Regions from separate parts of the Streptococcus viridans genome, predicted to be linked through region 3. Evidence: predicted binding sites of a transcription regulator. Region 3 holds the regulator's gene; each other region holds the start of a gene.

Region 1 (7,903 bases), 110 kb from region 3:
TGCACGACGTAAGATTGAGTTTTTAATAACTTTGTACTCAACTTCGCTTCCACGAAGCTCACGACGAAGAACTGTATCTTGGTCAACTGTCAAACCACGAGCGTCAACAACGACGATAGATGCAGCAGCTTTCATTTTCTCAGCCACTACGTCAACTAGTTCCGCTTTTTTAGCAATAATTGCTTCACTCATTAGTGTGTTCACCTCCGTAATTATTTTGCTTGGGGAATTTTTCCAAAAGAAAAACGCGCCCAAACCTAGACACGAAAGTACAATACGCTTCTTTTACATGATACGTTTTGTCCTCGGTAGGATCTTTATGAGTCGAGCTCCCCTACTGTCTTAGGCAGTTTTTTCAAACCGTTATTTAGTGTATCACATAAAAAAAAAGAATGCAAGTATTTTTGCAAACTTTTTTTAAAAATAATTAATCTTTGTAAATAGTCTGGGTACGATTGAGCCATGCATAGGCCAAGCCCATGATGACTCCTCCTCCTACCCAGTTCCCTACAAAAGTGACAGTGTAATGACGAAGAACATTGAAGAACTCTAGGTGAGGCAAATCTTTAGAAATAGAATTAAACGTAGCCAGTGAGAAGGAAGCAAAGTTTGCAGCAATGTGTTCATTGGTAAGGAAAACAAACATATAAATTGCTGACAAAGCCATCAGAACTTTCGCTGTTTCATCTTTAAAGAATAAATAGGACAAAATAGCTATATTAACAAAGATGTTGGCAATAATCCCTTCAAAGAAGACCAATTGATTAGAGCGTTGCAATTTCATCTCTACAACCGAACCAAGGAAGCCCTTTGGATTCAAATTAGCAAAAGCACTTGTCTGACTGAAGAGAAATGCGAGTAACAAGGCACCAACTAGATTAAAAAATGTGCAATAGAGTAAAATTTCTAAAGCTTTCTTCCAATCAATCTTCTTTAGATAAACACCAGCTGTCAGGTACATCATATTTGAAGTCGTTAACTCACTATTTAAGAATAGTAAATAAACCAATCCCCACGCAAAAATAAATGGGAATAAGAAACGACCAGAACCTGGCAAGAAAGTGTTGAGAAGATCTGCCCCCACAATCCCTACAGCAGTACTCATTGTCAAAAACGCACCCGCGAACATAGAGCGAACCGCATAACGAGCTTTAGATGCCGTATACAATTCTTCCTTCTTCTGACATGCTGCTTCTACCTTAAGAACAAAATTTGATTCTCCCATCTGAATCTCCTTATATATTGAATTTGTGAACTTCTTCATTATATCATAGAATAGACTTTCTGAAAAGGTTTTCAGAAAAATTTAAAGTAAAAATCCTGAGTCCCACAAGAAAAATAAATAAATCGATTTAAAACGATAAAATAAAAAAACAGACTTTGAGAGTCTGTTTGAAATTCAATTTAAATCATATCTTACAAGAAACGATTCGCCCAAGCGATATCCAAGTTCAAGATTTCTTGAGTTGTATATTGTTGGCGATAAGGGTTGTAGACAGTACCTTCATAGCCACCATACACACTAGGTGAATCATACTGAGTAAGGTTGTAAGTTTCAATGATATGGTTCAATTTTGCATAGTAACTAGTGTCAGTAGCATAGACACCAGTTAAAGCAGCTGTTGCATCCTGATAGCTTGTTGTATTGCTCTTCCAAGCTCCTGCAAAATGACCTTGTTTCAAAACCGCAACGTAGTCTTGCAATGATTCATAGTAGCTAGGGTATGAACGGAAAGCATCATTGATGGTATAGGCATTTCCAGCACCGTCATCTTCCCAAGTTTGCATCACTGCAGATTGACCAGCATAGCTCCCTTTAATACCAAAAAGGTTATAGTGTGGATACGATGACAAACCAGATTGACCTGAACCACTTTCTAAAATGGCTTGAGCAATCATAACAGATGCATACAGATCATTTTCTTGACCAAGTTGGCGAGCAGATTCACCGATTTGTGAGATGAAGGCTTCTGTCGGATCTGCATATTGAGAATATGCTTCATCATTTGCTCCAACGTTTCCTACGTGCTCACTCATGGCTGCTGCTACTGTTCCTGCAGCTACCAGAGCTACTAAGGATCCAATCAATTTCGATTTATTTAGTATTTTTTTCAATGTGATAATCTCCTAATGTTATAATGAAAACTCTTTAAGATGATTATAGCACAGAAAAGCATTAAATTGTTGAGTTCAATATTACGTTTTAATTACAATATCGAGATAAATCAAACAAATAAATAACAGATCAGTAATAATACGATTTATTCCGAAAAACTAAAGTTAAAAATTACATCCCAAGCTTCTTCTACTCCAGTTTTATTGACCGATGAAAAGATGATAAAGGTATCTGTTTTATCAAAATCCAATTTCTTCTTGATCATGGATTCATGCTTGTTCCATTTTCCTCTTGGAATTTTGTCGGCTTTCGTCGCAACCAAGATAACAGGGATCTCGTAATATTTTAAAAACTCGTACATCTGGACATCATCTGCTGAGGGTTCATGACGAAGATCTACCAAGCTGACAACCGCTCTTAAATTTTCTCTCGTTGTCAGATATTCTTCAATCATCTTGCCCCATTTCTCGCGTTCTTTTTTGGAGACACGGGCATACCCATAGCCGGGTACATCGACAAAACGAAGTTTGTCATCGATATTGAAAAAGTTTAACAACTGTGTTTTTCCTGGTTTTCCAGATGTACGGGCCAAGTTCTTGCGATTTAGCATGGTATTTATAAAAGAAGACTTGCCGACATTTGATCGACCGGCAAGTGCAACTTCTGGGATATCATCTTGAGGATAATGGCTTTTATTAGCAGCACTCAAGAGGATATCCGCATTATGAGTATTTACTTTCATAGAATTTCTTTCTAGGCAGTTTCTAAAATTGGTTTTTCAGTTCCGTTAACTGCTTCTTTGGTGATCCGAACCATTTTGACGTCTTCTTGACTTGGAACTTCAAACATCACATCCAACATAGTTTCTTCGATGATGGAGCGTAGTCCGCGAGCACCAGTCTTGCGTTCAATGGCTTTACTTGCAATTTCTTCTAGCGCTTCGTCATCAAATTCTAATTCAACATCATCGAAGGATAAGAGAGCCTGATATTGTTTCACCAAGGCATTTCTTGGTTCTTTCAAAATACGAACCAAGTCATCCACTGTCAATTGCTCTAATGCAGCAAGAACTGGAAGACGACCGATTAACTCAGGAATAATACCGAATTTTTGGATATCTTCTGCAATGATTTCTTGCATGTAAGAGCTGGATTCATCAATGGCTTTGTTGTTTTGACCAAACCCAATAATCTTTTCACCTAGACGTTGTTTCACAATTTCTTCAATTCCATCAAAGGCTCCACCAACGATGAAAAGAATGTTTTTGGTGTCAACTTGGATCATCTCTTGTTGAGGATGCTTGCGTCCGCCTTGAGGTGGAACACTCGCTACAGTACCCTCGATGATCTTCAAGAGGGCTTGCTGTACCCCTTCACCAGATACATCACGAGTAATCGAGACGTTCTCACTCTTCTTGGCAATCTTATCGATTTCATCAACATAGATGATGCCTCGCTCAGCACGTTCGATATTGAAATCAGCTGCTTGCAAGAGCTTAAGAAGGATGTTCTCAACGTCTTCTCCGACGTAACCCGCTTCTGTCAAGGCTGTTGCATCGGCGATGGCAAATGGCACATTTAAACTCTTAGCAAGCGTTTGAGCTAAGAAAGTTTTTCCTGAACCTGTAGGACCGACCATCAAAATGTTTGATTTTTGTAGATCCACATCGTTGTCATCTTCACGATTTTCGTGGAAGTTAATCCGTTTGTAGTGATTGTAGACAGCTACTGCTAGTGCTCGTTTAGCACGATCTTGACCGATGACATAGTGGTTAAGGATATTGAGAAGTTCGATTGGTTTTGGAACCTCTGAAAGGTCTGCCAAGACTTCCTCAGCTAATTCTTCTCGAATGATTTCTTGAGCTAACTCAACACATTCATTACAGATAAAGGCATTGTTCCCAGCAATAATCTTCTGTACTTCGTCTTGGTTCTTACCACAAAACGAACAATAAACCATCATATCGTTTGATTGATTTGTAGGCATTTTCTTCTCCCGATTCTATAGTCTGTTTGTAATTTATTTAAATAAAGTCATATAAAAGGCGTGAATAGAATTCACAAGATTAGTAAAGGCATTTAATAAGAAGAGGGTGGCTAAGCCATAGCGCTTTTTCCGAAGAGTCTGGGAAGCACATACCAGGCAAATCACGCATAAAACTGCTGTAAAAAAGCCAAAGATACTACGTTCCATCAACTAGTCTTCCTTTCTTTCAAAATGTCTAATAGTAAAGTCGTAAGGGTTTTTTTCATCTTTTTCGAATGTCCGCTCGTCTAATAATTGAAACTGGTCCCACCGGAAATCTTCTGGGAAGTAGGTATCTCCTTCCAATTCGGCATCGATGACAGTCTGATAGAGCTCCTCTAGATGAGGCTCGAAAAGACGGATGACCTTCTCACCACCGATAATAAAGAGTGACAAATCCTGTCCCTTATACCAGTTTAAAACGTCTTCAACTGAGGTTTTTAGCAAAACCTTTTCATTCTCTACATCATACTTGTCATCTCTAGAGAGAATGATATTGGTCCGATTTGGGAGGACGCGTTTGTTTAAACCTTCGTAGGTAACTCTTCCCATGAGGATCGCATGGCCTGTAGTCGTTTGTTTAAAGTGCTGCAATTCAGCAGGTAAATGCCAAGGCATGACCTGATCTTTGCCGATCACTCCACTCTTCGTCTGAGCCCAAATGCCAATTACTTTCTTACTCATTTTTACATCCTTTATACTGATACTTCTATTTTATCAAATTTTTCAAGAAAAGACTGTTTCTAACTATTGCTTCCTTGAGCAAAACTTCCCATTTTTTCCCTCAAAAAAACCGCGATTTCTCGCGGTTTTAATGAGACAAATCCTAGATCTTAGTCTTCTTTTTTGCGTTTAGCAAGTCCGAATAATGAGAGACCTGTCAAGGCGCTAAGAATAGCAAGACCAGTTTTAGAAGTTTCCTCAGTACCAGTTTCAGGAAGAACTGCTGTTTCATCAGATGGATTGATAAATTTAGTTTCCTTAGTTTCTGGAACTGGTTTTGGATCTGGAGTTGGAACTGGATCTGGAGTTGGAACTGGATCTGGAGTCGGTGTTGGTGTTGGTGTAGGAACCGGAGTTGGTGTTGGTGTTGGAGTTGGTGTAGGAGTCGGTGTTGGTGTTGGTGTCACCGTCTTCTTGTAAATGTGTTGAGTATTACCGTTCTCATCTACAATTGTCTTAACAAACTCGTAACCTGGAATATCTTTCTTCGGTTGCTCACCATCTTCTGTTGGATAACCAGGAATTGGTTTTCCATTTTCATCTACGTGTGAAGTTGTAACTTTCTCGTAGACGTGCTCTGTATCACCATTAGGTAATTTCTTGGTTTCAACGAAACGGTAACCTGGAATTTCAGCTTTTGGCTCTTCTCCATCAACTGTAGGATATCCTGGGATTTCCTTACCTTCTTTATCAACAAACTTAGTGATTGGAAGAACAGTCGGTGTATAAGTTGCAGAAGCTTTTGTTCCGTTCACATCTTCACGAACTACTGTCACTGCTGGTGCAGTACCAGTAAATTCAGGTTCTGGAGTGAAAGTTACAGTTCCGTCTGCTGCTACTGTGTAAGTACCAACACCTGGAATCGTCTTCGTAGTTGAGCCATCTTCAAAGGTTGCTGGAACTTCGTCGTTCATTGGTACACGGCTGTCACCTTCGGTGAAGCTTGGTTTACCTGTTTGAGTAGCACCCTTCTTACCAATTGAAGTAACTGGTTCTCCTGTTGGTGCAACTGGAGTCACAGTTGGTGTGTACTTAGCTTTCACAACTGTACCATTCTTATCTTGGCGTTGAACCACGATTCCTGATGCAGTTCCAACAAATGATTTCTCTGGTACGAAGGTTACAGTTCCATCTGGAGCAACTGTGTAAGTTCCTTCTCCTGGAACAACCTTAGTAGTTGAGCCATCAACAAATGTTGCAGGTACATCATCGTCCATTGGTACTGCAGGATTTCCTTCAGTGAAGCTTGGTTTGCCTGTTTGAGTAGCACCTTGAATATCAGTTGATGTAGCTGGTTCTGCTGTTGGAACTACCGGAGTGATGAATGGTGTGTACGTTGTACGTGCAAAGGTACCATTTGCATCTTCCATTGAAACACCTACAGGAAGAACTTCACCTGAGTAAGCTTTGTTAGTTGGGGTGAAGATCACTTCGCCTTTCTCTTTATCAACTGTGAATTTACCGATGATATCGCCATTAGGTGCGAAGGCATCCAATTGGTCAGCTGGGTTACCAGAATCATCGTAAAGTCTCAAGGTTGAAGGGTTCATAGGAGCAATTGGATCCCCTTCAGTGAAGGTTGGTTTGCCTGTTTGAACAATTCCTTGAGGAGCTTTTGATGTAGCTGGTTCTGCTGTTGGAGTAACTGGTGTTACAGTTGGTGTGTAGGTTGCAGAAGCTTTTGTTCCGTTCATATCTTCACGAACAACTGTTACTGCTGGTGCTTCACCTACAAAGCGTGGATCTGGTGTGAAGGTTACAGTACCATCAGCTGCTACTGTGTAAATACCAACACCAAGAATTTCTTTCTTAGTTGAACCATCTTCAAAGGTTGCTGGAACTTCGTCGTTCAAAGGAACATTTTCATGACCAGCTGTGAAGGTTGGTTTACCTGTTTGGGTTTGACCTTGCTTGTCAGTTGAAGTTGCTGGCTCAGCAGTTGGGGTTACTGGTGTTACAGTTGGTGTGTAAGTTGCAGTAACTGGAGTACCGTTCTTATCAACACGTTTCACTGTTACCCCTGTACCTGTTCCAGTGAATGATTTTTCTGGTACGAAGGTTACAGTTCCGTCTGGAGCTACTGTGTAAGTTCCTTCTCCTGGAATTGTCTTCGTAGTTGATCCATCTTCAAAGGTTGCTGGAACTTCATCATCCATTGGAATTGCAGGGTTACCAGGTGTAAAGCTTGGTGTACCTGTTTGTGTTTTACCTTGGATGTCTGTAGATGTTGCAGGTTCAGCAGTTGGTACAACTGGAGTAATCTTAGGTGTGTATGTTGTTTCAGCTGGAGTGCCGTTTGCATCCTTGGCTTGAACCTTAACTGAAACTACATCACCTGAGTATGACTTATCAGTTGGTGTGAAGGTTACAAGGCCTGTTTCTTTATCAACTGTGAAAGTACCGATTTCTTTACCTTCTGGTGATTTAGCAACTACAGATTCTGCTGGTTGACCATTTTCATCAAGAAGAGTAATGGTATCTTTGTCGATTGGTGCAACTGAGTCACCTTCGGTGAAGGTCACAGTTCCAGTTTGAACCACACCTTGAGGTGCTTCTGATTCAGCCGGAGTTGCTGTTGGTGTTACTGGAGTTACAGTTGGTGTGTACTTAGCTGTTACTGGTGTACCGTTCTTATCTACACGTTTAACAGTCACGCCTGTTCCTGTTCCTGTGAATGATTTTTCTGGTACGAAGGTTACTGTTCCGTCTGGAGCTACTGTGTAAGTTCCTTCTCCTGGAATTGTTTTCGTAGTTGAACCATCTTCAAAGGTTGCAGGTGTATCATCATCCATTGGGACGTTTTCGTTACCTGGTGTGAAGGTTGGTTTACCAGATTGTTCTTGACCTTGTTTATCAGTTGAAGTTGCATCTTCTGCTGTTGGTGTTACTGGAGTTACAGTTGGTGTGTAGGTTGCAGATGCTTTCGTTCCGTTCTTATCTTCGCGGACAACGGTTACTGCTGGTGCAGTTCCTACGAATGATTTTTCTGGTACAAATGTAACAGTACCGTCTGCTGCTACTGTGTATGTACCAACACCT
Region 2 (7,903 bases), 870 kb from region 3:
CCATAGCAGCGATGTAGAGGATGATCGGTTGACCAACAGAGGTGGTCAACAAGATGATGATGATGGCCATCAAAGCCCAGTGCTTGTCCCCCAACCAAGAAATGTTTTGGTTGATGACATGTCCAGATTTCAATACAAAGTTCAAAATCCCTGATAGCGGATCATAGATCCATTTCCACACAACCGTTACCGCTACACTCCCTGTAACAACTGGAAGGAAGAAGACGAAACGATAGAAGGAACGCGCAATGGCATTTTGATGATAGGTCTGAGAAGCCACAAACAAGGAGAACAATACTACGATTGGAACGGATCCGATAACGATGATGACAGTATTGATCAAGGACTTGATAAAGACCTTATCCGCAAACATGCGGGAGTAATTTTCAAGACCAACAAATTTGAAGGAGGTCATCGAGTAGTTGAAGAAACTAGTGACAAACCCCATAATCATTGGTACTAATACAAAGACAATAAAGAAGATTAAAATGGGTGCTAAGAATGCGTAGGAAACCAGCGTCTCCCTCATTCGGATTTTGTTTACCTTCACAATAAGGCACCTCCTGATGTTCTTTTTCTATTTTTATTACTTGATTCTTTATTTGAAGCAATTCCCTATTGCTTCAAATAAAGAATCAATAGGAAGAATGAAAACACGAAGGCCCCCTCTTTCAATCTACACATGGAGATAAGAAATCGAGGGGGCCTATGCTTTCTTATTTCTATGAAAGGATCATTTGAGTTTCATAGATGATCTATTTTTTCTTGATCGTTTCGTTTGCTTTTTCAGTAAAGGTCTTCAAAGCTGGTTCTGCTTTTTCATCCCCGTTTGAAACAGATTGCAACATTGGGAACCAAAGTGTACGCATTTCTGCAAAGCCGTCGATTGTGTTGTAGTATGGTGAGTAGTATTGAGTCCAAGTGCTGATGGTTTCCATCCGTTTGTCATCATACAATTTACCAAATGAGCTACGAACTGGGAAGGCTCCTGTACGAACAACATCTTTTGGACCCCATTCTTTGTCGTCTGCGATGAATTGAACAAATTTCTTAGCTGCTGCTACTTTCTTTTCATCCTTGTTGTTGAAGACTGCAAAACCATTGACAAGGTATTCCAATTTTGGTTTGCCTGTATCAGATGGGAATGGTACTTCAACTACTTCAACTTTACTTGCATCCAACAATTTAGCTTGGATACCGTTTTGTGAAGGTGCCCACAAGATGGTGTAAGAAGTTTGACCGTTAGCGAAGTTTTGGATGTCTGCTCCACCGTCGAATTGGGAACCATTCATCATCAAACCATCTTCAATCCATTTAGAAGCTTTTTCTAAACCTTTGACAAATTTTGGATCATCTGTTGTATACTTGGTTACTTTTTCATCTGTTACAGAACCACCGTAAAGGTTAGCGATAAAGGCACGAGTACCTTGGTCTCCACCTTGACCATTACTGAAGAGGGATCCTGGTGTGTAACCTTTGTCTTTCAAAGCTTTCAAGACTTTTTCAAAGTCGTCTGTTGTCCAGCCTTCTTTGACAAGGTCTAGAACTCCTGCATCTTCTAACATTTTCTTGTTCATGGCCATGTAGAATGGTGCTGAACTGATTGGATACATGTAAGCAGTGTCGCCAGCCTTGCTAGCTTGAATGATATTGTCGTTGTTGACATCTTTTACAAAATCTTCAGTAAAGAGATCATTCAAGTCAGCCAATTTACCATTTTTACCGTATTGGATGATCCGCCCTGGTGCGTCAAAGAGAACGTCTGGAGCAGTTCCAGCTTCGATAGCTGTTGTAATCTTTTCAGGACCAGATTTGAAGTCGATGGTTTCTAGTTTGACTTTGATATCTGGATTGGCTTTTTCGAAGGCTTCGATAATTGATTTTTCGTAGGTTCCTACACCATCATCAGCTTTCTCTTGAGTAAAGACTGGGAAGGCCCACCAAGTGATTTCTGTTTTACCAGAGTTATCGCTTGAAGATTCAGACTTAGATCCTCCTCCAGATCCACAAGCTGCAAGTGCTAGCACCGCTGCACCAGCTACCAACGAGCACAGTACTTTTTTCATTTTCATGTGATTTCTCCTCACGTTTGCGGTAAGATTTCTCTTACTTAGTATATCCTCACTGAGGACGGTGATTATTAAATATTCTAATTTCTACTGGATGATTTCTCTCTTCCTAGCTTCCTCCTTGTCTCTTTTTACTGTTCTTTTTTCTATTTTAAAGCCGCAACGAAGCGTTCTGTAATTTCTTTAGGTCGCGTAATGGCTCCCCCTACCACAAGCCCTCTGACACCCAGGTCATGAATTTCTTTTGCTTGTACAGGATAGTGAATCTTACCTTCCGCAATCACATCGACACCCGCTTGGCAAAGTTGGCGAATCAAGTCAATGTCAGGTCCGTCTACTTTCGGGCTGTAATCTGTGTAGCCCGATAAGGTTGTTCCGACAAAGTCAACCCCTGCTTCGACAGCTGTTAAGCCTTCTTCAAAGGTGCTGATATCTGCCATCAAGAGTTGATCAGGATATTTCTCCTTCACTTGCTGGATAAAGTCGACAATCGATAGACCGTCATGACGCGGACGTTTGGTACAATCCAGGGCAATCACTGCGATATCTAATTCGGCCAATTCATCTACTTCTTTCATGGTAGCAGTAATGAATGGTTCTTCAGGAGGATAATCTCTCTTGATGATCCCGATAATCGGAAGCTTTGTCACTTCCTTGATCTCTTTGATATCGCGGACACTATTCGCCCGGATTCCAACCGCCCCTCCTTGCTCAGCTGCTTTGACCAAGAGAGGGATCACACCTCCTGCCTCTGTGTAGAGAGGTTCATGAGGAAGCGCCTGACAAGAAACGATAATGCCGTCTTTGATCTGTTGAATTAATTCTTCTTTTGTGATCTTGGACATACATTCCATCTCCTTTGTTTATTACGTCAACTCGAGTACTTGTAAGGTTATTATATAGTATTTTTAAAGCGCTTACAATATTGTCGAGCCATTTTGATAATAGTTTCATATTTTAAACTATTCTTCCATTCCTATGAAACTAGTTTCAGAGATGCTAACATTCTAAAATTTTTTAAGAAATTTTTTCCATTTCCAGATTTTTATACGAATAGTATAAGTGACCAAACAAAAAGAAAGGAGGACCACAGATGTACTATACTCCCATTATCATCCCATGGTTTTTGTATTACTTCTTCCGCAAATAAATAAGGAAAGGGAATACCGAACATGAAAAAGAATACACAATTTTTTATTCTATTACTATTCTTATCACTGATCATCCTGTAAGGAGAAATCATGAATACAAGGAAAAATAAAAAAATGGCACTCATCATACTCGCTAGCATTCTAGCACCCGTTTTGATGTATGGCATCTATCAAGTAGGCTACGAACTAGGAAAAACACTAGCCAATGTGCTCTAACAGAAAGGAAATATCATGACAACAATTGATAAAAAGTTTTCAAAACTAAACGACGCTGAACTAGAAGAATGTACTGGAGGTTTCATCCCTTTCATCTTGATTCCTCTTGGACTTTTGGCTTTAAGTAGTTGCCAAAGAAAGTAATAACAGACAATACATTAGAAAAGGAGATAGCTTATGACACAAACAAATCAACTGATTGACAATCAATTCACTACTCTGACAGATGAAGAGTTAACTCATGTCAACGGTGGGGTAGCACCTTTTATCGTCTACGGAGGATGCATCATCACTGGTCTAGCCCTTGGCTTCATTTTAGGATAAGGCTTATGAAACGACATTTACACACCATTATTTTCGCCATCATTATCGGATTAACCATGTTACACGATGCACATCTGATTGCGTTTCAACCCAATATGAATTTAGCCATTGCAGCCACAATCTATTTGGCAGTCGATGCTACCCTAAAACAAGTAAAAAATAAAAAGGAAAACTAAATGACAACAGAATTCACACAAAACTTTGTAACCTTGACGGAAGATGAACTAGTCGATGTTAACGGCGGAGCAGTAGTTTCAGCAGGAGTCTGCGTCGCCCTCGTCGCTCTATCCTATACAATTGGCAAAGATATCAAAAAGAAATTCTTCTAAAAGGAGGCATTTCTATGATTTCTCTGCCCTTTATCACCCTCATCCTTTTGACAGGATACTGCGTTCTTGATAAAAAAGCACCCAAGCAGGTAGAAGGGTACTTTCCTAAATTTGCTATTGCCTTCATGGTCACTTTCACCATTCTGAACGAGGCAATTGATTTACTCTACACGATCTTACATTAAGGAGGACACTTATGGATACAAGCATCCATTATACTTGCCTAACAGAAGCTGAACTGGCGACCATTGATGGAGGGGCCTCCGTCTTTGACTCGGCAAAATTCATCGTTCAAACCTGGAATATTTTATACAATTCCGGGCGTGATTTTGGCCGTAGTATCATCAATGGCATCATGCACTAGAAAGGAGCAAGCATGAAACTCGAAGAAACACGTTTTAGAAGCTTGTCCGAGCAGGAACTCAGCCATGTGGACGGTGGATCCGTCTGGATTACTGTCGGACTGATCGCAACTCCCCTACTCATGGGAACCTTCGCTGGCGCCTTTGACGAATACGCTCGCAAACGAGGCAAATAGTAACACTTCTTTATCATCTCACTAAACAGTACAAAAAATCCCAGCTTTTAAAAAAGCTAGGATTTTTTCGTGTGTACGAAGCAAGACCTTTTTCTATTCTCCCTCTTCATCATCGAGGAGAGAGATCCCAAATAAATGTCTTCTAGAACTTTCAATGCACTAGGCCGTTTTTTGAATCGGTTTTTCCTTTACGACAAACACAAAGCCAATAGAGCCGACGAATGCCCCAAGCAAGATCCAATAAACTATATCCGTTGAAGTAAACGGACCTTCTAAGAGACCAGCCAATAAAAAGAGATCAATATACAGTCTGGTGTCACGATAAAAGTCCCAATTGAAATGGTAGCTACCTACTGGATGCTGGCGATTGGACACCTGCGGTTGAAAGACCTGAAGAAGAATAAAAATCCCTACAAAAGCAAGATAAGCGAGGCTAACAACCGAAAGCGGATCCTGTGTCATCATAGCTACAGCCACTAAAAGTAAGATCAAGAGCCAGAAATGGAAGTCCAGCCAGAACTCACGATGATAATGGAACATTTTCATAAGATCACACCTTTCTATTTATGTTATATTTCTAATCATATTATAGTACGTTTTATTAGGAGTGACAAGTAAATAGATGTGACAAGAACAACTACTACATCTGTTAAAAAGGACAGGAACATGAATCTGTTCCTGTCCCTTTTGTTTCAGCATCAAACGATTGAGCCTTCTTAGCTGAGGTCGTTATCAATAATGACTTTCAGGGCATTGTTTTCGCCAGCATGTTTGAAAATTTCGTATGCCTTTTCTGCTTCGGAAAGTTTGAAGTGGTGGGTCACCAACTTCGTCGCATCAATCTTACCAGATTTCAATACGTTAAGAAGCATTTCAGTTGTATTGGCATTGACCAAACCGGTATTGAGCGTAATGTTCTTGATCCAAAGGTCATCAAGATTGAAGCTAACTGGCTTCCCATGCACTCCGACGTTGGCAATATGACCGCCGACAGAGATAATATTTTGGCAGACATCAAAGGTTGCTGGATAGCCTACACATTCCATAGAGATATCAACACCACGACCATCGGTCACTTCATTGATAAAGGCCTTGATTTCATCAATATCACTTGAACAAATCGTATGAGTCGCTCCAAATTTCTTAGAAGCTTCAAGACGAGATTCTGACAAGTCTACCATGATAATAGTGGCTGGAGAGAAGAATTGTACGGTTAAGAGAGCTGCTAAGCCAATTGGACCAGCACCAACGATACAAACGTTGTCTCCTGGTTTCACATGGGATGGGAGCACCCCAATTTCATAGGAAGTTGGGAGTATATCTGAGAGCATAACCAAGGCTTCATCATCTACAGAAGCTGGCGCATGATAGAGACTGCCGTCTGCGTGAGGGATATGGACATACTCTGCTTGAGTACCGTTGATCAAGTGGCCAAGGATCCAGCCCCCATCTTCACAGTGGGAAGGCAAACCACGTTTACAGTAGTAGCAAGTGTTACAAGCTGTTACGCAAGAGATGATAACCTTGTCTCCTACCTTAAAGTTCGCAACCGCATCGCCGACTTCTTCGACAATCCCAATTCCTTCGTGACCCAAGATGGTCCCTTCTTTACAAGCTGGAACATCACCACCCAAAATATGGAGGTCTGTTCCACAAATGGTCGTTTTTACCAAACGCACAATCGCATCAGTTGGTTTCTTGATCACTGGTTTTGGTTGATCAATCAACTGAAGATTTCCCGCGGATACATATGTTGCTGCTTTCATAAGCGACTCCTTTTTTGTTGGTTTTATCAAACCATTTTATTGTAGTTTTACTTTGTGAATATTATAACATACAAAGGTAAGCGCTTGCAACATATTTATTAGATTTTTTTTAAAAGATAATTTTCAGATCACAAAAACCAATTTCTATCGTTAAAATAAAGAAAAATCCCCCGCTCTTTTGAGTGAGGGATAGCTGATAAACATCATTTGTTCAGTAGCGTCTTATTTACGACGTCCTGGACGTTCCTTGTAACCATAGTAAGCATCTTCGATGATTTCTTGCATATGGTCTACCATTGGAAGACGTGGGTTAGCTGGTGAACATTGATCTTCGTAAGCAAGGAAGGCCAATTCACGAGAATGTTTCTTCCATTCTTTTTCATCAACCCCTTGTGCTTTAAAGTTCATTTCGATTCCTACGCGCTCACCAAGTTCGTAAACAGCTTTTGCATAAGCATCTACTGCTTCTTCTGGTGTAGAGCATGGAAGTCCTAACATACGAGCGATGTCTTGATATTTCTCATCTGCACGGTAGTAGTTGTACTTAGGCCATGTCGCTGTCTTAGCTGGACGTGTACCGTTGTAGCGGATGACGTATGGAAGCAAGATGGCATTGGTACGTCCGTGAATCGTGTGGAATTGCGCACCAATCTTGTGGGCCATTGAGTGAGAAATACCGAGGAAGGCATTGGCGAAGGCCATACCTGCGATAGTTGACGCATTGTGCATCTTTTCGCGTGAATGGAAGTCCGCATTCTTCACTGAGCTTTCCAAGTTTTCGAAGACAAGTTTGATGGCTTGAAGAGCAAGACCATCAGTGTAGTCACTTGCCATTTGAGATACATAAGCTTCTGTTGCGTGAGTCAAAACGTCCATACCAGTGTCTGCTGCAACAGATCCTGGAACAGTCAATACCAAGGCAGGGTCTACGATGGCAACGGTTGGAGTCAATGAGTAGTCTGCGATTGGGTATTTACGGTTGTTTGCTTTATCAGAGATAACAGCAAATGGTGTTACTTCAGATCCTGTACCAGATGTTGTTGGGATGGCAATGAATTTCGTCTTCTTACCAAGCAATGGGAACTTGAAGGCACGTTTACGGATATCCATGAATTTTTGAACCAAGTCACGGAAGTCCACTTCTGGTTGCTCGTAGAAGAGCCACATTACTTTAGCCGCATCCATTGGAGATCCACCACCGAGAGCGACGATGGTATCTGGTTTGAAGGCACGCATGATCTCTGTACCACGTTCAACGGTTGTAATATCTGGATCTGGTTCTACGTCTGCAAAGATTTGGTAAACCACCTTGTTGCGACGAAGGTCAAGCTGTTCGATGATGCGATCAAGGAAACCAAGCTCTACCATAGCGTGGTCTGTAACGATCATGACACGTTCAACGTCACGACATTTTTGTAGGTATTCAATTGAATCACGTTCAAAGTATGTTTTTGAAGGTAGTTTCATCCATTGCATGTTATTTCTCCGGCGTCCGACTTTTTTGATATTC
Region 3 (7,903 bases):
TCTGTGGTTCGGAACATGGGCCGTTCGGCAACTGGGGTTCGAGGTGTCAACCTTCGTCCAGGAGACCAAGTGGTCGGTGCAAGCGTCATTACAGATCAAGATGAAGTATTGATTATCACTGAAAAGGGATACGGTAAACGCACGCGTGCAGATGAGTATCCAACAAAAGGACGTGGTGGTAAAGGGATTAAAACTGCTAATGTAGCTGATAAAAATGGTCCTCTAGCTGGACTCATGACTGTCAAAGGAGATGAGGATTTGATGATTATCACCAATACAGGCGTCATGATTCGTACCAGCGTTGCCAATATTTCTCAAACTGGACGTTCGACCATGGGTGTGAAAGTTATGCGTCTGGATCAAGATGCCCAAATCGTAACCTTTACAACGGTTCAAGCTGACGAAAAAGATGAGTCAGAGACTGAAACTGAAAGTGAAGGGTAGGATAAAAAATGGCTTCAAGAAGAAGAAAAAAGAGGAAAACAAGCTTACGCAATCGCTTGATCAATATCTTTGCTACCTTGCTGATCCTTTTGTCTATCGCTCTGATCTTTAATGCTCCGATTCGGAACATGATCATGGTTTGGCATACCAATCAGTACCAGGTTAGCAAGGTATCGAAAAAGACTATCGATAAGAATAAAGATGCCAAGACTAGCTTTGATTTTAAAGAAGTCAAATCGCTTTCTACAGAATCTGTTATCAATGCCCAGTGGCAGGCGCAGAAGTTGCCTGTTATTGGGGGGATAGCCATTCCAGAATTGAAGATGAACCTTCCGATTTTTAAAGGCTTAGATAATGTGGGACTCTATTATGGGGCAGGTACCATGAAAGAGGACCAAGTTATGGGGCAAAGGAATTACTCCTTGGCTAGTCACCATGTCTTTGGTTTGACCGGGGCAAATGAAATGCTCTTTTCTCCATTAGAACATGCCAAAGCTGGAATGAAAATCTATATCACTGATAAGGATAAAGTCTATACCTATGTCATCAATTCTGTTGAAACAGTGACGCCAGATCGAGTCGATGTCATTGCAGATAGAGAAGGGGTAAATGAAATTACCTTGGTGACCTGTGAGGATGCTGCAGCAACTTATCGTACGATTGTAAAAGGTACTTTGGAAACTTCAGTAGATTACTCAAAAGCACCAAAAGATATACTAGAAGCTTTCACAGAATCTTATAATCAAATGCAATTATAATCAACGAAAAGAGAGTGGGACAGAAATCGGTAATTCGTTAGAATTCGATTTCGTCGTCCCACCTCCGCACAGTTGAGTAGGGCTGTAAAAGCTGATGAAATCAGCGTAGTAGAGCCCACTCAACCACTGCGTCTTGCTCGAAAATTTAAAGACAATTGAGAGGCTAGGACTTTTGTCCCAGCCTCTTTTTTTGTTAATTTTCTGCCAACTTGTAAGAGGATAGTCATAAAATGTTACCTGACTGACATATTTTTGCATGCTTTCTATTTTATAATAGAAGAGTGATAGAAAGAAGCTTGGAGGAACCGAATGCACACAGAAGATATCTATACTTTGTTAAGAAACTTCTATGGCTTACTGGTCAATGATTTTCCAAAAACGGGGCTCATTACCAAGGGGATCTACGAGGTTGAACAGGTCTTTGAAACCATTAAAAACCTTCCTGATAATCAAGAGCACTTAATTCGATACGAAATTCGTCAATTCCTAGCGACTTTGGAACAAGTGCAAGAAGGCTATAGAATTAACTTTTCAAACGAAGAAAATCGAATCCTTGAAAACCTAAGGGAAGTAGTTTGTCCTATATAAATTTTATACAGAATCATCCATTTTCCTCCTCAATTGCGAATTATTAATTGAGGAGGTTTTTATGTATCATATTGTATTTCAAGAATCTGGTCTTTTACCTAGAGAACGTTTGCTAACAGAAGGCCCTGATAAGCTCAGTCATCAAGAATTGCTATCCATCTTATTACGGACGGGGAACAAAAATAAAACAGTCTACGAGATTGCTCAAGACTTGTTGGGCTCGCTAAAGAGTTTAAAGGAACTGGCTAGTATGAGCTTTCAGGAGTTACAGGAAGTTCCAGGAATTGGAAAAGTTAAGGCCATTGAGCTATTAGCTGCTATGGAACTTGGGAAACGAATCCAGACCTCACAAGTGATTGAAACGGAACAAATCATGAGTAGTCAGAAGCTGGCAAAAATGATGCAACAAAAAATAGGCCATGAGAAACAGGAGCATTTACTGGCATTGTATCTGAATACCCAAAATCAAATTATTCATCAACAAGTGATTTTTATCGGTACAGTCAATCGTAGCATTGCAGAACCTCGAGAGATATTGCACTATGCCATCAAGCATATGGCGACGTCCTTAATCTTAGTTCACAACCATCCATCCGGAATCATTCATCCGAGCAAGAATGATGATGGCGTCACTCAACAAATGATTGAAGCCTGCAATTGTCTAGGAATTGTTTTTCTTGACCATCTGATTGTTTCAACTGATGATTATTACAGCTACCGGGAGGAGACAGATTTATTGGTATAGAAAAGAGGCTGGGACAAAAGTCCTAGCCTCTCAATTGTCTTTGGATTATCGAGCAAGACGCAGTTGTTGAGTGGGCTCTACTATGCTGATTTCATCAGCTTTTACAGCCCTACTCAACTGTGCGGAGGTGAGACGACGAAATTGAATTCTAACGAATTACCAATTTCTGTCCCACTCTCTTGCTTATCATGAATTTTTGCGCATAAAGTAGAGAAGGGTTTGCAGTTCGCTGGTTAGATCGACATATTGGACAACCACATCCTTTGGAACTGTTAGGTGTACTGGAGAAAAGCTAAGGATTCCCTTGATACCAGCTTCAACCAGTAAATCTGCAACTTCTTGAGATTTTACACTTGGAACGGTTAAAATAGCTGTTTGAATCTCTTGTCCCTCTAGTTTTTCTTTTAGTGTTGAGATGCCGTAAATCGGAATGTTATCTTTACTTTTAGTACCTACTAAGTCATGATCATCCGTATCAAATGCCATGACAATCTTCATTTTGTTTCGCTCATGGAAGCGATAGTGAAGCAGGGCACTTCCCATATTTCCAATCCCGACGATAGCAACATTGGTGATGGAGTTATCATTTAAGAGATCTGCGAAGAAGTTCATTAACTTTTTGACATCATAACCAAAACCACGTCGTCCTAACTCTCCGAAGTAGGAGAAGTCGCGACGAACAGTCGCGGAGTCAATACCGATGGCTTCAGCAATCTGTTTTGAATTTGCTCGCTCGATCTTCTCTGCATTAAAGCGTTTAAAAATGCGGTAATACAGAGAGAGTCGTTTGGCAGTAGCACGAGGAATTGGATTAGTCTTATCTTGTTTCACAATATCACAACCTTTCAAATCTATTTTATAAAAAGTTTGTGAATAAAGCAACTATCTTCTACTAAAAAAACACCAAAATGGTGCTTTTCTTTGTTAGTTGGAATTTCTTAAACTCTGATCAAACTGAATCAGATAGCGATAGAAGTCACCGATTCTTCCAGTGAAAGGTAAAATTTGCCCCTTGTAGGTCACGGAAACAACCTGATAGGAATCTGGAAGGGTCACACAGCCTGAAAAAGCTAGTAGACAGTGATCCAAATTATCGTAGCTAATCTGACGTTCCTTTTGGTATGCATCCAAATAGGTGAGGACTAGAGGAGCATTGGTCATTACTTTTCAATCCTTTCAAAGATTTCGCGCTCAACTAAACTGTCCATGAGGAAGTAGAATTTTTGTTGGATGATTTTGTTTTCTGGATTTTTAAAAATATTTACCAAACGAAGGCCTGACTTGTCAGTAATGTTAATTTTAAATCCTGTTAAATCCTTATTGATAATAATTTTTAGCTTAAAGCCATCTCCGCTATTTGGAACAGCTTCTAATAGACGATTTAATTCGTAGTTTCCAACCTTTGTTTGGGCAAAGGTATTGTCGCGTAGGGTATATTTTTTAATATTTGGATGGATTGCGTATGTGTAATCGCAGTCTGTTAATGAGACAGAAGTTTCAAATGCCATGTAATTCTCCTAAAATTTTGTGAATGGTTGTAATAAAAATATCGACTTCATCAGAAGTATTGAATTCAGATAAACTAATGCGAATAGATTCCTTCAAGCGAGGCGAATCTTCGCCGTAATAAGCTGCAAGGACATGACTTGGTTGAACAGTTCCTGCTGTACAAGCGGAGCCGGTTGAGACTGAAATACCTGCCATGTCTAAACGAAGCAGTAAGATATCATTGCTGATACCAGGAAAGCCAATATTTAAGACATGAGGAAGGTTAGTGTCTGTGCTATTCAGATAGAAATCTAGATCTTCTAGACCAGTTAGGATACGTTCAGATAAGCTCTGAATATACTGATAATTTGCTTCTAACTGATCAGTTGCTTCTTTGAGGGCTTGAGCCATTCCAGCAATTGAAATCAAGTTCTCTGTACTAGCCCGACGCTTGTCTTCTTGGTCACCCCCGTGTAAGAGATTGAAAAAGTCAGGCTTTCTAGCATAGAGGATGCCAACCCCTTTTGGCCCATGAAATTTATGGGCGGATGCGGTTAGGAAATCGATTCCTAGCTCTTCTGGTGCTATAGAAAGTTTACCAACGGCCTGGACAGCATCGACATGAAAAGCAGCAGGATGGTCTTTTAAAAGGTCAGAAATGGCCTTGATGGGTAAGAGATCGCCTGTTTCGTTATTGGCATACATGGTGGATACCAAAATAGTATCGGGACGAAGTGCAGCACGAATATCTTCAGGACGAATCTTTTGATCAACGGGTTGAATAACGGTCACTTCAAACCCAAACTCCTCGACCAAGTACTCAATCGGTTCCAAAACGGCATGGTGCTCAATAGCCGTGGTAATAATATGCTTCCCTTGCTGTCTATGTTTGAGACAGTAGCCCTTTATAACAGTGTTATTACTTTCGGTCCCGCCAGAAGTGAAGATAATCTGTTGACTAGAGGTCTTTAAACAAGTTGCAACGCATTCCCTAGCATCTCTAAGAATCTTTTTCGCTTGACGACCATGGGAGTGGAGGCTAGAGGGATTTCCGAAACTGGTCTCCATCGTTTCTGTCATCACCTTGATTACTCCTGGGCTTAGGGGAGTGGTTGCCGCATTGTCAAAATAAATCACGATATCACCTTATTTCTTGTGGTATGCAAAGAGTGGACTAACTGGTTTACGCTCTTGGATACGTACAAGGGCATCCCCAATCAAATCACTTGCAGTAATGTATTTTACATTTTTTGGTTTTTGTTCTTGGGTTGCTACAGAGTCTGTAACTAAAATTTCTTTAATCGGTGCTTGGTCTAGTAATTCTGCAGCTCCTTTAACGAAAAGTCCGTGACTAGAAACGGCATAAATCTCAGTAGCGCCGTCGCGTTGAACAATTTTTGCAGCCTCAGAGAAGGTTTTTCCTGTATTCAAAATATCATCGATCAGGATTGCTTTTTTACCTTTAACATCCCCGATGATGTAGCCCTCGTCACGGCTAGAGTCGTCTTGGGCGTAGTCGATGATAGCAATTGGGGCATCTAGATATTCTGCAAGATTGCGTGCGCGTTTCACTCCAGAATTTTTAGGGCTGACAACCACTACATCTGAACCGGTTAAACCTTGTTTGATATAGTGATCAGCAAATAGAGGAATCGTGAACAAGTTGTCTACTGGGATATCGAAGAAGCCTTGTACTTGAACCGCATGAAGATCGAGGGTTACAACACGGTCTACCCCTGCCTTGACAAGCATGTTGGCAACTAATTTTGCTGTAATTGGTTCGCGAGGAGCAGCAGTGCGGTCTTGACGAGCATACCCAAAGTATGGAAGGACCACGTTTACGGTATGGGCACTTGCTCGTTGGCAAGCATCTACCATGATTAACAATTCCATTAAGTGATTGTTCACTGGGAAGCTAGTAGATTGGATGATGTAAATATCATATCCACGCACACTTTCTTCGATATTAATTTGGATTTCACCATCTGAGAATTGACGTGAAGAAAGCTTTCCGAGTGGGATGCCAGCAACTTCCGAAATTTTTTGTGCAATTTCTTGGTTGGAGTTGAGTGCGAAGAGCTTCATATTGTTTTTTTCTGACATGTATTTGATCCTCATTTAGATATTTTTGTCTAGTCTTATTTTAGCAAAAAAATTCAGTAATTTCAGCTTTTTAGCAAACTTTGAGCCAATCTTGCTACTTTACTTTTTGCTGACTTGTATTCAATTTGTTTTTCCTTGAGAAATTCGTGAAAATAAGTTTCATCTGAAGCAGCATCCACCTCCATTTCTAACTCATAGTCCTCGATAGAGTTATACCGACTACGGTCAAAAGCTAATAATCCTTTAGGGATTCTTTTCTCCCGTCTCTCTGTTTCTAGACTTCCCCAGACATCTAAGGAATTTAGTGGAATGTCTAAATCAGTGAGAAAGCTGGCAATCTCACCTTGAGGGAGTTTCTTCTTGGAGAGAAAGGCTTCTACTTGTTCAAAAGTAAGGGCTTGATTGTATTCAAAATGTCCCGCATCTTGCGGTACTTTAAGGGTTAGCTCAGCCCGATCAGCTAAGGTACGAATTCGCAAGGCCATCCGATGATTCCGGATAGCTTGGTCGGGCGTGTCAATATAGTGATTGGTTTGTCGGATAGGAGGTTGGTCCTTGAAAAAGTCTTCTAGAGAATGGTACTCTTCTTTGGTTAGTAAGGTTTTAAATTCAATTTCTAAATGATTCATAGCTACGTCCTTTTCTTTCGTTTGCAAGCTCTTTATGATATAATAATAGATGTGTTTATTTTATACAAAAAACTTTGAGATGACAAGGTGATTCAATGGCGATTGATTGGGAAAATTTTTTAGATCCCTATATCCAAGCAGTTGGGGAGTTGAAGATTAAACTTCGTGGGATAAGAAAGCAGTATCGCAAACAACAAAAGCATTCCCCAATCGAGTTTGTGACCGGTCGTGTGAAGCCGATTGAGAGTATTCTCGAAAAGATGGAACGCAGAAGTATATCTGAAGAGAACCTGGCTCAAGATATGCAAGATATTGCTGGTCTGAGGATCATGGTTCAATTTGTAGATGACGTAGACGAAGTCCTAGAAGTCTTGCGGAAGCGTCAGGATATGCGCGTGGTTCAAGAACGAGACTATATTCGTCACAAGAAATCAAGTGGGTATCGAAGCTATCATGTAGTGGTAGAGTATCCAGTAGATACCATTAATGGCTATGAAACGATTTTGGCAGAGATTCAGATTCGTACTTTGTCTATGAATTTCTGGGCCACCATTGAACACTCATTAAATTACAAATATAAAGGAGATTTTCCGGACGAGATTAAGAAGCGTCTTGAAGTCACCGCGAATTTGGCTTATCAACTCGATGAGGAAATGGGTGCCATTCGTGATGCCATTCAGGAGGCGCAAGCTCTTTTTGATCCAATGCATCGTAAATTAAACGATGGCGTCGGAAATAGTGATGATACAGATGAGGACTACAGGTAAAAAGGTTTCGATTATTCGGAATCGAAAACGCCAGAGCGAAGAGGTTTTTCAACAACTTCGTTATAAATTAAAAAAGAATAATTTTATCTTAACTGAGAAGCATCCGGATATCGTGATCTCTATCGGTGGGGATGGCATGTTGCTTTCGGCTTTTCATAAGTACGAGAGTCAATTGGATCGGGTTCGTTTTGTTGGGGTGCATACGGGGCATCTTGGATTTTATACGGACTATTTAGATGATGAGATTGACAAGTTGGTAGAAAATCTCAAGTTCGATACAGGTGCCAAGGTATCTTACCCAATCCTTAATGTCAAAGTGACTTTTGATAATGGGGATACGAAGATTATGCGAGCCCTTAACGAAGCGACAATCAAACGTAG
Region 4 (7,903 bases), 870 kb from region 3:
AAGTCGAAGGAGAGTTGCAGATGACACGAATGGCTTTAACTGCTTTACCAAATTCTTTGGTCAATTCTTCATCTGCTGTATGGATAGCAGCTGAATGGCCAAGACCGTTGAATTCAACCATTTGGCGTGCTTTGTTAATTCCGTCTTCACGGCTTTCAGATTTTAAGACTGCAATGACTGGTGATAATTTTTCACGAGTCAAAGGCTCTTTTTCACCAACTTCTTTACATTCTGCAGCAAGGATATTGGTTCCTTCTGGGACTGAGAAGCCAGCTTGTTCAGCGATCCATGCTGCTGGTTTCCCAACGATGTCCGCATTCAACTTCGCACCCGCACAGTTTTTGCTGTTAGCTTTTACGCCGAAGCAGAACTCTTCAAGAAGGGCTTTTTCTTTTTTGTTAACAAAGTAAGTGTGGTAAGATTTGAATTCTTCAACAAACTCATCGTAGATTTCTTTATCGATGATGACCGCTTGTTCAGACGCACAGACCATTCCGTTGTCAAATGATTTAGACATGACGATATCGTGTGCAGCTTGGCGGATGTTGGCTGATTTTTCAACATAAGCAGGGACGTTACCTGCACCTACCCCAAGAGCTGGCTTCCCGCAAGAGTAGGCCGCTTTCACCATGGCATTCCCACCTGTTGCAAGGATGGTTGCAACCCCTTCATGGTTCATAAGGGCACTGGTTGCTTCCATAGATGGTTGTGTGATCCATTGCACACAGTTTTCAGGTGCTCCCGCCTTAATCGCTGCATCACGTACGATTTGTGCTGCATGAGCTGATGATTCTTGAGCGGATGGGTGGAAGGCAAAGACGATAGGGTTCCGTGTCTTCAAGGAAATCAATGCTTTAAAGATTGCTGTTGAAGTTGGGTTTGTTGTAGGAGTGATCCCGCAAACGACTCCGACTGGCTCAGCAATAAGGGTCAAACCAGTGACGTCATCTTCTTGAATGACACCAACTGTCTTGGTGTGACGCATGTTGTTTACAACGTGCTCACAAGCGAACAAGTTCTTAGTCGCCTTGTCTTCAAAGACTCCACGACCAGTTTCTTCATATGCATGAAGAGCAAGCTCACCGTGTGCGTCAAGAGCAGCTACAGATGCTTTTGCAACGATGTAGTCTACTTGCTCCTGATCCAATTTGCGCATTTCTTCAAGCGCAACAAGCGCTTTTTGCACCAACTCGTCTACGTGTTTTTCAGCAGCGAGTTTCTTTTCTTCAGGTGAGAGAGTTTTTTTATCAGCCATTTGATGCTTTCCTCCAATGTTTGAAACCCTTATCCTTTTCCGGAACTTTTTCTTGTTTTCAGAAACTTTCAAGAATAGTGTAAGAAATTTCGATTTGTTAATTTTTTCACAATATTATTGTACTCTATTTTAGAAAATTTGTAAATAGTTTCACAAAGATTTTTTTAACTTTTTTCCATGAATCCTCCTTCTCCTTCTATACAGGAGTATTTTCAAGAAAAAATTGAAGGAATTTTTTGAGAACGCACTTCAATTTCACAAACAAATATTTTCACGCAATTTTTGTAAGCGTTTTCTTAATTTTACTAAAAAAAGCAATTTTCTTCAAGTGAAAATTGCTTAAATCATATAGTAAATTTTATGGTTTAACCGGCCCCTGATTGGCTTGATCAACTGCTTCTTTCACGACGTTGGCATACAGGTTTCCTCCAACATCGATGGAACCATCTGATTCTAAACCAAAGTGGACGCTATCCGTTCCAGCCCAAATAGCCGGGTTATCGATAGCCACTTGGTACCAGTCTGCTACATAGACATAGTCATATTTTTTAGCCAACTCCAGCTCATACTCTCGAGTCTGAACGGTGACACTATTGCTATCATTGGCTTCACGCCCGTCATATGGTGTCACAAAGATTAAGCGATGGCCTTTTGGTAATTCTTGAACAAACTTATCCAACAATTCTTGATAATTATTAGAAGAGTTAGTTCCAAGTGCAATCACCACGTTCTTGAGCAAGACCCTATTGGCAATATCCGTTTCATATACTTTTAAGCCTGAGTCCAGATTACGACTCACCAAGGCATCCATTTGGATATCTGGCAGAACTTGTTTCAAATAATCTGATGCCCGGAGGTTTACAGAATCTCCGATCATGGTCACGCCATCTGACACATTGTAGGAAGTCGCTGAAGCATTGTCGACCTGGGCACGCGTGATCTGCATCTTGCTGTCGGATTGACGAAGACCTTCGGTAATCAGGTTTTCATCAAAGGCTCCGACGCGTGGCGCAAAGAGTGCAATCCCAAACATGAGCAAGGTCAAGGGAATCGCGCTGTAAAAGAGTGGTCTCGTGAAACTTCTGAGATCCATCGAGATCCCAAAAATCTTCGGTTCACGTCCAGCCAAGGTTGGTTCAATAATATAGAAACTCAAGGCAGCAAGACTAAAGGATACGAGTGCTGTTAATAGAGAAGCCCAGCCATTGGTCATTAATTGAGAAAAGATGATGTAAAATGGCCAGTGGAAGAGATAGACCCCATAACTGGTATCTGCAATAAAGGTAATCACTGCTGGTTCCTTCTGATCCGGCGTCTTTTCATGGAGGACACGAGCCATGACAATCATCACAGAAGCAGCAAGAGTCGCTACTAAAAAGCCAAATAAATAGGTCCAAACACTATCAAATGGAAGGATAAAGGTCAAGACCAACAAAACTAGAAAAGCACCCGCTAAAATCACTAACGTCTTCTGTAGAGATAGCTTCTTCACTAATTGAGTAAGATTTGGGCTAGTCGTCGTAATCCCTGTTACTGTCGCTAAAGCACTCCCCACAAAGAAAGGAAAGACGTGAGCGATGCTAGAAAAATAGACATTGGATAAATTCTTCGTGACCAGTGCTCCGACAAAGAAGGTCAGGAAGGTCACCAAAAAGAGACCTGTCGAAGATAGGAAGATATAGCCTCTATATTGGCCAACTGATTTAGCTTTTTTACCCAAAAACCAAGCCAAGAGCGCCCAGAGGACATAGTAATGAACTTCAAGAGCCAAACTCCAAGTATGAATGAAAAGATGGGGGATGAACTGACTTTCGTAACTTCCGCCACTTAACATCTCATAGAAGTTGGTCACAAAGCCAAAGACGGCCGCAATCTGTGTCCCAATCCCAGCAATAAAGTCTCGTCTGACCAAGAAGGTAAAAGGCATGACCAGCAAGACCATAAAGACTAAAGGAGGAACAATCCGGTAGAAGCGGCGTCGAAGGAAGCCCTTGAGATCAATTTTTTGATGACGGGCAAACTCATCGATCAGAAGAGCCGTGATTAAAAATCCTGAGAAAGTAAAGAAGATATCGACTCCAATAAATCCACCAGGAAAAACTTTTTGAAAGAAATGGTAGAGAAGGACGAGAAGAAGTCCCGTTATCCGTACCAATGAAAACCATTTAATTCGCATTTTGATAAATTCCTTGTTTAAACGTTCCTTTATAAACGACATTTTGTTCTGTCGTCAAGGTTCCCTGGCCTTCTGGTTGGCCATTGACAAATTCACCTTCATATTTCCAACCAGCCTTGGCTGTAAAGGTTCCATGACCACTAAAGGTCCCATTGACAAAATTACCCTTGTAGGTATCTCCGTTCTCAAAGGTCACCGTCCCTTGGCCATTCATCTTGCCTCGAACGACGCTTCCATCGTAGCGAATAGCTTCCTTATCGAGGGTCAAAACACCTCGGTGAGGAATGGAGGAAAGAAAAACCCACAAAGCAGACAGAACAATAATTCCCAAGGACAATCGTTCAATATTCTCTCTCGTAACATAGACCTTATAGGTCTCATATAGTTCTTTTATTTTTTCCATATTTTGTTCATTCTGTTTCTATTCAACCGGTTACTCATTTAAGGAGCAAGTCCGAAACTAATCTTCTAATCGTTCCAACCATCCTTGACAACCAGCTAGGACACGGCGATAGGTCTCTTCGAAATCTCCTGTGTACCATGGATCTGGGACACTTTCTCCTGCAAAGAGATGAATCTTGTGCTCTGTTCCAGGCGGTGCCATTCGTTTGAGATCGGCCACATTGTTCTCATCCATTCCTAAGATCAGATCAAAGGTATGGAAATCTTGGTCGCTGATTTGAAGAGATGTTTTAGACGCTTCATAGGGCACGCCATGACTACGAAAAATCTTTTGAGTCCCTTGGTGAATAGGGTTCCCATGCTCCCAGTTAGAAGTAGCACGACTTTCAATCTCATACTGGTTGGTCAAGTCCTTCATGACAAATTCCGCCATGGGGCTTCGACAAATATTTCCTAAACACACAAATACGATTTTTTTCATGACAGCACCTCCTTTCTATTATAACAGAATGTGAGAAAAATATAATCTGCTAAAATTATAATTTTGAGGCAAGACGAAAAAAGCCTGTCCACCATTGAGGTGGGCTGACTTTGTTTTTTTATTCAGGCAGGATGATCTGAAGGGCTGGCCATTTTCGTTTCCAATCTTTCTTCCGCATGCGTTCCTTATAAACCGCCAAACGCTCTGGACTGGCTAAAAAATGTGGAGTCGGCTGAACGATGAAGTCTTCGATATCCCTTGTCCCATAGGGGAGAAAGAGCTCCAACTGACCATCTTTCCTTAAGCGAACCGCAATAGCCGTACACTGCTCGGGGTATTTGGAAACAGCATCGCAGGCACTGTTGTAGGGAGATGTCCCTGGGCTATATTGGTGCATGTAGACTTGATTTTTGACTTCCCAGGCATACTGAGGATAGGTCCTCTTTAATTCTTGCTCGATCTGGAGAGTCTCCTCATAGCTAATCGTAGGGTCATAAAAGACCAGATCCAGATCCGTCGTCGCGTCAAATCCTGGTCTTCCAGAGAGCTGGTTCCAGATGAAATTTCGTACCGCACCCGCTGCAAGCCAGGCATCTGCCAGGTCGAGATCCCGAATAATGGCCAAGACAGTCATCATCTCCGGATCCACTTGGATTTGCTCTACGATCGCTTCTTCCGTCAGCATCTTCTTCTAGTCTCCATTGTAGGGATAACCCAGGTGTTCATAAGCTTTGCGGGTTGCCACGCGCCCTGTCCGGGTCCGCATGATAAAACCTTTCTGAATTAAGTAAGGCTCATACATATCTTCTACCGTCTCGCGTTCTTCAGCAATATTGACCGATAGGGTCCCAAGGCCAACCGGGCCACCTCCGTACATCTCAATCATGGTGCGCAGGATCTTTTGATCGACATAGTCCAGCCCTTCATGATCCACATCCAGCATGGAAAGGGCCTTGTCGGTAATGGTGTCATCAATCAAGCCATCGCCCATAATCTGAGCAAAATCGCGCACCCGTTTGAGCAAACGGTTGGCAATCCGGGGAGTCCCACGACTACGAAGAGAAAGCTCTTCAGCGGCTTCGTGGGTGATCTCCATCTCAAAGATCTCGGCGGTCCGCTCGACAATCTCTGTCAAATCATCTTGCTCGTAGTATTCCATATGCCCCGTAATTCCAAAGCGAGCGCGCAAGGGATTGGACAGCATACCCGCTCGAGTCGTCGCCCCAATCAAAGTGAAAGGAGGGAGGTCCAGATGGACACTCCGGCTAGTCTCGCCAGCACCAATCATGATATCGATGTAAAAATCTTCCATAGCACTGTAGAGCACTTCTTCGACGGACATGGGAAGACGGTGGATCTCATCGATAAAGAGAACATCCCCCGGCTCTAGATCATTAAGGATGGCTACCAAGTCACCAGCCTTTTCAATGACAGGACCGGAAGTCTGCTTAAGATTGACACCCAGTTCGTTTGCAATGACAAAAGCCATGGTTGTTTTCCCCAGACCCGGAGGTCCAAAAAGAAGGACATGATCCAGTGCTTCATCTCGAAGCTTAGCCGCTTCAATAAAGATTTTCAGCTGGTCCTTGACCTTATCTTGACCGATATATTCATGTAAATATTGCGGGCGTAAAGTCCGTTCAACAGCCTCTTCATCGCCCATGATTTCATTGTCTAAAATTCTACTCATACAGTCTATTATAGCAAAAAATGACGTCTCTGATGATTTAAAATCATATTCTATTCGATATATTACTAATTATTGATTATCGGTTTTCGGAACCGATTTTCCTCTTAAAACAACTTGTTTCTGTTTAAGGATCGTAGTCCGTCTGCGACCCTATTGGACTACCTTCACCATAATAAAAAGGAACGTAGTTTTCGCTCCACTCAAACTGCGTCAATGTACCTAAGCTCGTCTACGTCCTTGTCAGGTTTGGTTCAATGAAATAGGTTTAGTAATAATTCCATAACGCAGTGGTTGATTGCTATCTTTGTTCGCTCTTATAGCTCCAAAGATTACCTAATCAACTGTGCGGGGGTGAGACAATTGAAAAGGTTTGGGGAACCTTTTCAACATGAGCCTAAAAATAAGGACGCGAAGCAATTTTAAAAAATTGTTCTGTCTCACTCCCATAGAAAAAGCCACCGGTTTTGGTGGCTCTTATAGGGAGATTATTATGAAAAAGTTTTAGGAGTTTTATCATTCAAAGTTAGGAGGTCTTTGATGATGGTATTAGTATACGACGGGAAGCTTAAAGTTTCCTTATAGTCATTTTTAAGAATTTTTCGAGAAAAAGAGGGAGCTCCAATTAAGAATTTCACATCCTTGTTTGGAGCCTCCCCCTTCCTCATTATTTCTTAGCGATGGCATGGTAGCTGGTCTTGCTGGTAAAGACTTGACCTGCCCTCAAGATGACCTTTTCAGCTTGGTCACTATGAATGGCATCTGGCACTGTTTGAAATTCGAGGGCCAAGCCATTGTGTTGAACCATTGGTTTTCCTTGAAGATGAACGGTTTCATCTACAAAATTGGCTGAATACACCACCAAGGCGGGAGCCTCTGACTTGAAGGTCAAAAAGCGACCAGATGGTTGATGGTAGAAGAAGCCTGCATTTTCATGTCCATCTGGTAGAGCGAAAGGATGGTCCAATCCCTCTACCAGGCGGATTTGCGGATCAGCATCCTTAAAGAGATCCTCTAACAGCATAGCTTGATAAAGATGCTGAACGATCGGACTTTCTTTGTCCACAGTGTGAAGAGGGACGCCATCTGGATGGATGGGGTAAAGCCCCTGATGATTGATCTGAAAGACATGGTCATTAATCGGCTGAGTGAAGTTGCCTGATAGGTTGAAATAGCTGTGGTTGGTCGGATTGACTAAGGTGTCTTGGTCTGTTTCTACTCGGTAGCTAATTTCCAGCTCCCCTGCTTCCGTCAAACTATAGGTCACCCAGATCTTGAGATTTCCAGGGAAACCACCAGTACCATCCGCACGCTCTGTGTACAGAGTGATTTCTTGGTCTGTTATCGACTCCACGCTAAACAAGGCGCTGTCCCAACCTGTCGATCCACTGTGGTTGCAGTTGGCGCCGTTATTGGCTTCTAAGTGATAGGTTTGACCATTGAGCTCAAAGCTGGCCCCTGCAATCCGGCCCGCGACTGGGCCAATGCTGGCACCATACTTGGGGCTATTACCAACATAGGCATCAAAATTGTCAAAGCCCAATACAATGTTGGCGAATTGATCATGCTTGTCTGGTGTCACATATTCTAAAATAGTAGCTCCATAAGTCATGACAGACAATTGATACCCAAGGTCATTTTCGAGGCGATAAGCTTCTATGTCTTGGCCATCCAATTGACCAAATAGATATTTTTGATAGTGTTTCACAAGTTGTCTCCTCCAAGATCTTTCATTCTAGTGAAAAGGGTGAATCACCACTCCTTGTACAACACGGTTGACCGTTCCTGTTGGTGATGGCGTGTCAGGGCGATTTTGAACCTTGAGCGATGTCAAGAGGGAAATCAATTGACCATAGATAATGTATGGGAAGGCACGGTAGATATCTAGTGAGTCTGCAGAAG

What was found. Region 3 encodes Rex, which represses fermentation and respiration genes when NADH is low (regulators of the CRP and FNR family bind a similar motif). Its sites were predicted from a motif close to TTGTGAANTANTTCACAA; they were not measured.
Region 1: the regulator Rex is predicted to act here: its motif matches at 1,249-1,266, upstream of EL081_RS05575 (formate/nitrite transporter family protein).
Region 2: the regulator Rex is predicted to act here: its motif matches at 6,446-6,463, upstream of EL081_RS00385 (zinc-dependent alcohol dehydrogenase family protein).
Region 4: the regulator Rex is predicted to act here: its motif matches at 1,350-1,367, upstream of adhE (bifunctional acetaldehyde-CoA/alcohol dehydrogenase).

Annotation. Positions count from the first base shown of each region.
Region 1 covers NZ_LR134266.1:1,042,234-1,050,136, forward strand. The annotation lists gene rplJ (50S ribosomal protein L10) at 1-192, opposite strand, end outside; ribosomal protein L10 leader region at 231-365, opposite strand; gene EL081_RS05575 (formate/nitrite transporter family protein) at 428-1,225, opposite strand; gene EL081_RS05580 (glucosaminidase domain-containing protein) at 1,417-2,115, opposite strand; gene yihA (ribosome biogenesis GTP-binding protein YihA/YsxC) at 2,262-2,858, opposite strand; gene clpX (ATP-dependent Clp protease ATP-binding subunit ClpX) at 2,870-4,102, opposite strand; gene EL081_RS05600 (dihydrofolate reductase) at 4,313-4,825, opposite strand; gene EL081_RS05605 (CshA/CshB family fibrillar adhesin-related protein) at 4,975-7,903, opposite strand, start outside.
Region 2 covers NZ_LR134266.1:61,758-69,660, reverse strand. The annotation lists gene EL081_RS00420 (carbohydrate ABC transporter permease) at 1-550, opposite strand, end outside; gene EL081_RS00415 (extracellular solute-binding protein) at 756-2,072, opposite strand; gene EL081_RS00410 (N-acetylmannosamine-6-phosphate 2-epimerase) at 2,216-2,914, opposite strand; gene EL081_RS10195 (hypothetical protein) at 3,311-3,436, shown strand; gene EL081_RS10190 (hypothetical protein) at 3,452-3,580, shown strand; gene EL081_RS00405 (class IIb bacteriocin, lactobin A/cerein 7B family) at 3,614-3,760, shown strand; gene EL081_RS10010 (hypothetical protein) at 3,766-3,936, shown strand; gene EL081_RS00400 (class IIb bacteriocin, lactobin A/cerein 7B family) at 3,937-4,089, shown strand; gene EL081_RS00395 (hypothetical protein) at 4,286-4,453, shown strand; gene EL081_RS10005 (hypothetical protein) at 4,466-4,627, shown strand; gene EL081_RS00390 (ABC transporter permease) at 4,787-5,173, opposite strand; gene EL081_RS00385 (zinc-dependent alcohol dehydrogenase family protein) at 5,344-6,393, opposite strand; gene adhE (bifunctional acetaldehyde-CoA/alcohol dehydrogenase) at 6,616-7,903, opposite strand, start outside.
Region 3 covers NZ_LR134266.1:928,034-935,936, forward strand. The annotation lists gene gyrA (DNA gyrase subunit A) at 1-444, shown strand, start outside; gene EL081_RS04965 (class A sortase) at 453-1,202, shown strand; gene EL081_RS04980 (hypothetical protein) at 1,512-1,790, shown strand; gene radC (RadC family protein) at 1,852-2,535, shown strand; gene EL081_RS04995 (redox-sensing transcriptional repressor Rex) at 2,722-3,366, opposite strand; gene EL081_RS05000 (DUF4649 family protein) at 3,460-3,696, opposite strand; gene EL081_RS05005 (DUF1831 domain-containing protein) at 3,696-4,043, opposite strand; gene EL081_RS05010 (cysteine desulfurase family protein) at 4,033-5,160, opposite strand; gene EL081_RS05015 (ribose-phosphate diphosphokinase) at 5,170-6,126, opposite strand; gene EL081_RS05020 (CYTH domain-containing protein) at 6,189-6,755, opposite strand; gene EL081_RS05025 (GTP pyrophosphokinase) at 6,851-7,522, shown strand; gene EL081_RS05030 (NAD kinase) at 7,506-7,903, shown strand, end outside.
Region 4 covers NZ_LR134266.1:53,746-61,648, reverse strand. The annotation lists gene adhE (bifunctional acetaldehyde-CoA/alcohol dehydrogenase) at 1-1,255, opposite strand, end outside; gene EL081_RS00375 (acyltransferase family protein) at 1,614-3,431, opposite strand; gene EL081_RS00370 (hypothetical protein) at 3,421-3,834, opposite strand; gene EL081_RS00365 (low molecular weight protein-tyrosine-phosphatase) at 3,892-4,314, opposite strand; gene EL081_RS00360 (nucleotidyltransferase family protein) at 4,433-4,999, opposite strand; gene ruvB (Holliday junction branch migration DNA helicase RuvB) at 5,006-6,004, opposite strand; gene EL081_RS00345 (aldose epimerase family protein) at 6,669-7,709, opposite strand; gene EL081_RS00340 (SIS domain-containing protein) at 7,737-7,903, opposite strand, start outside.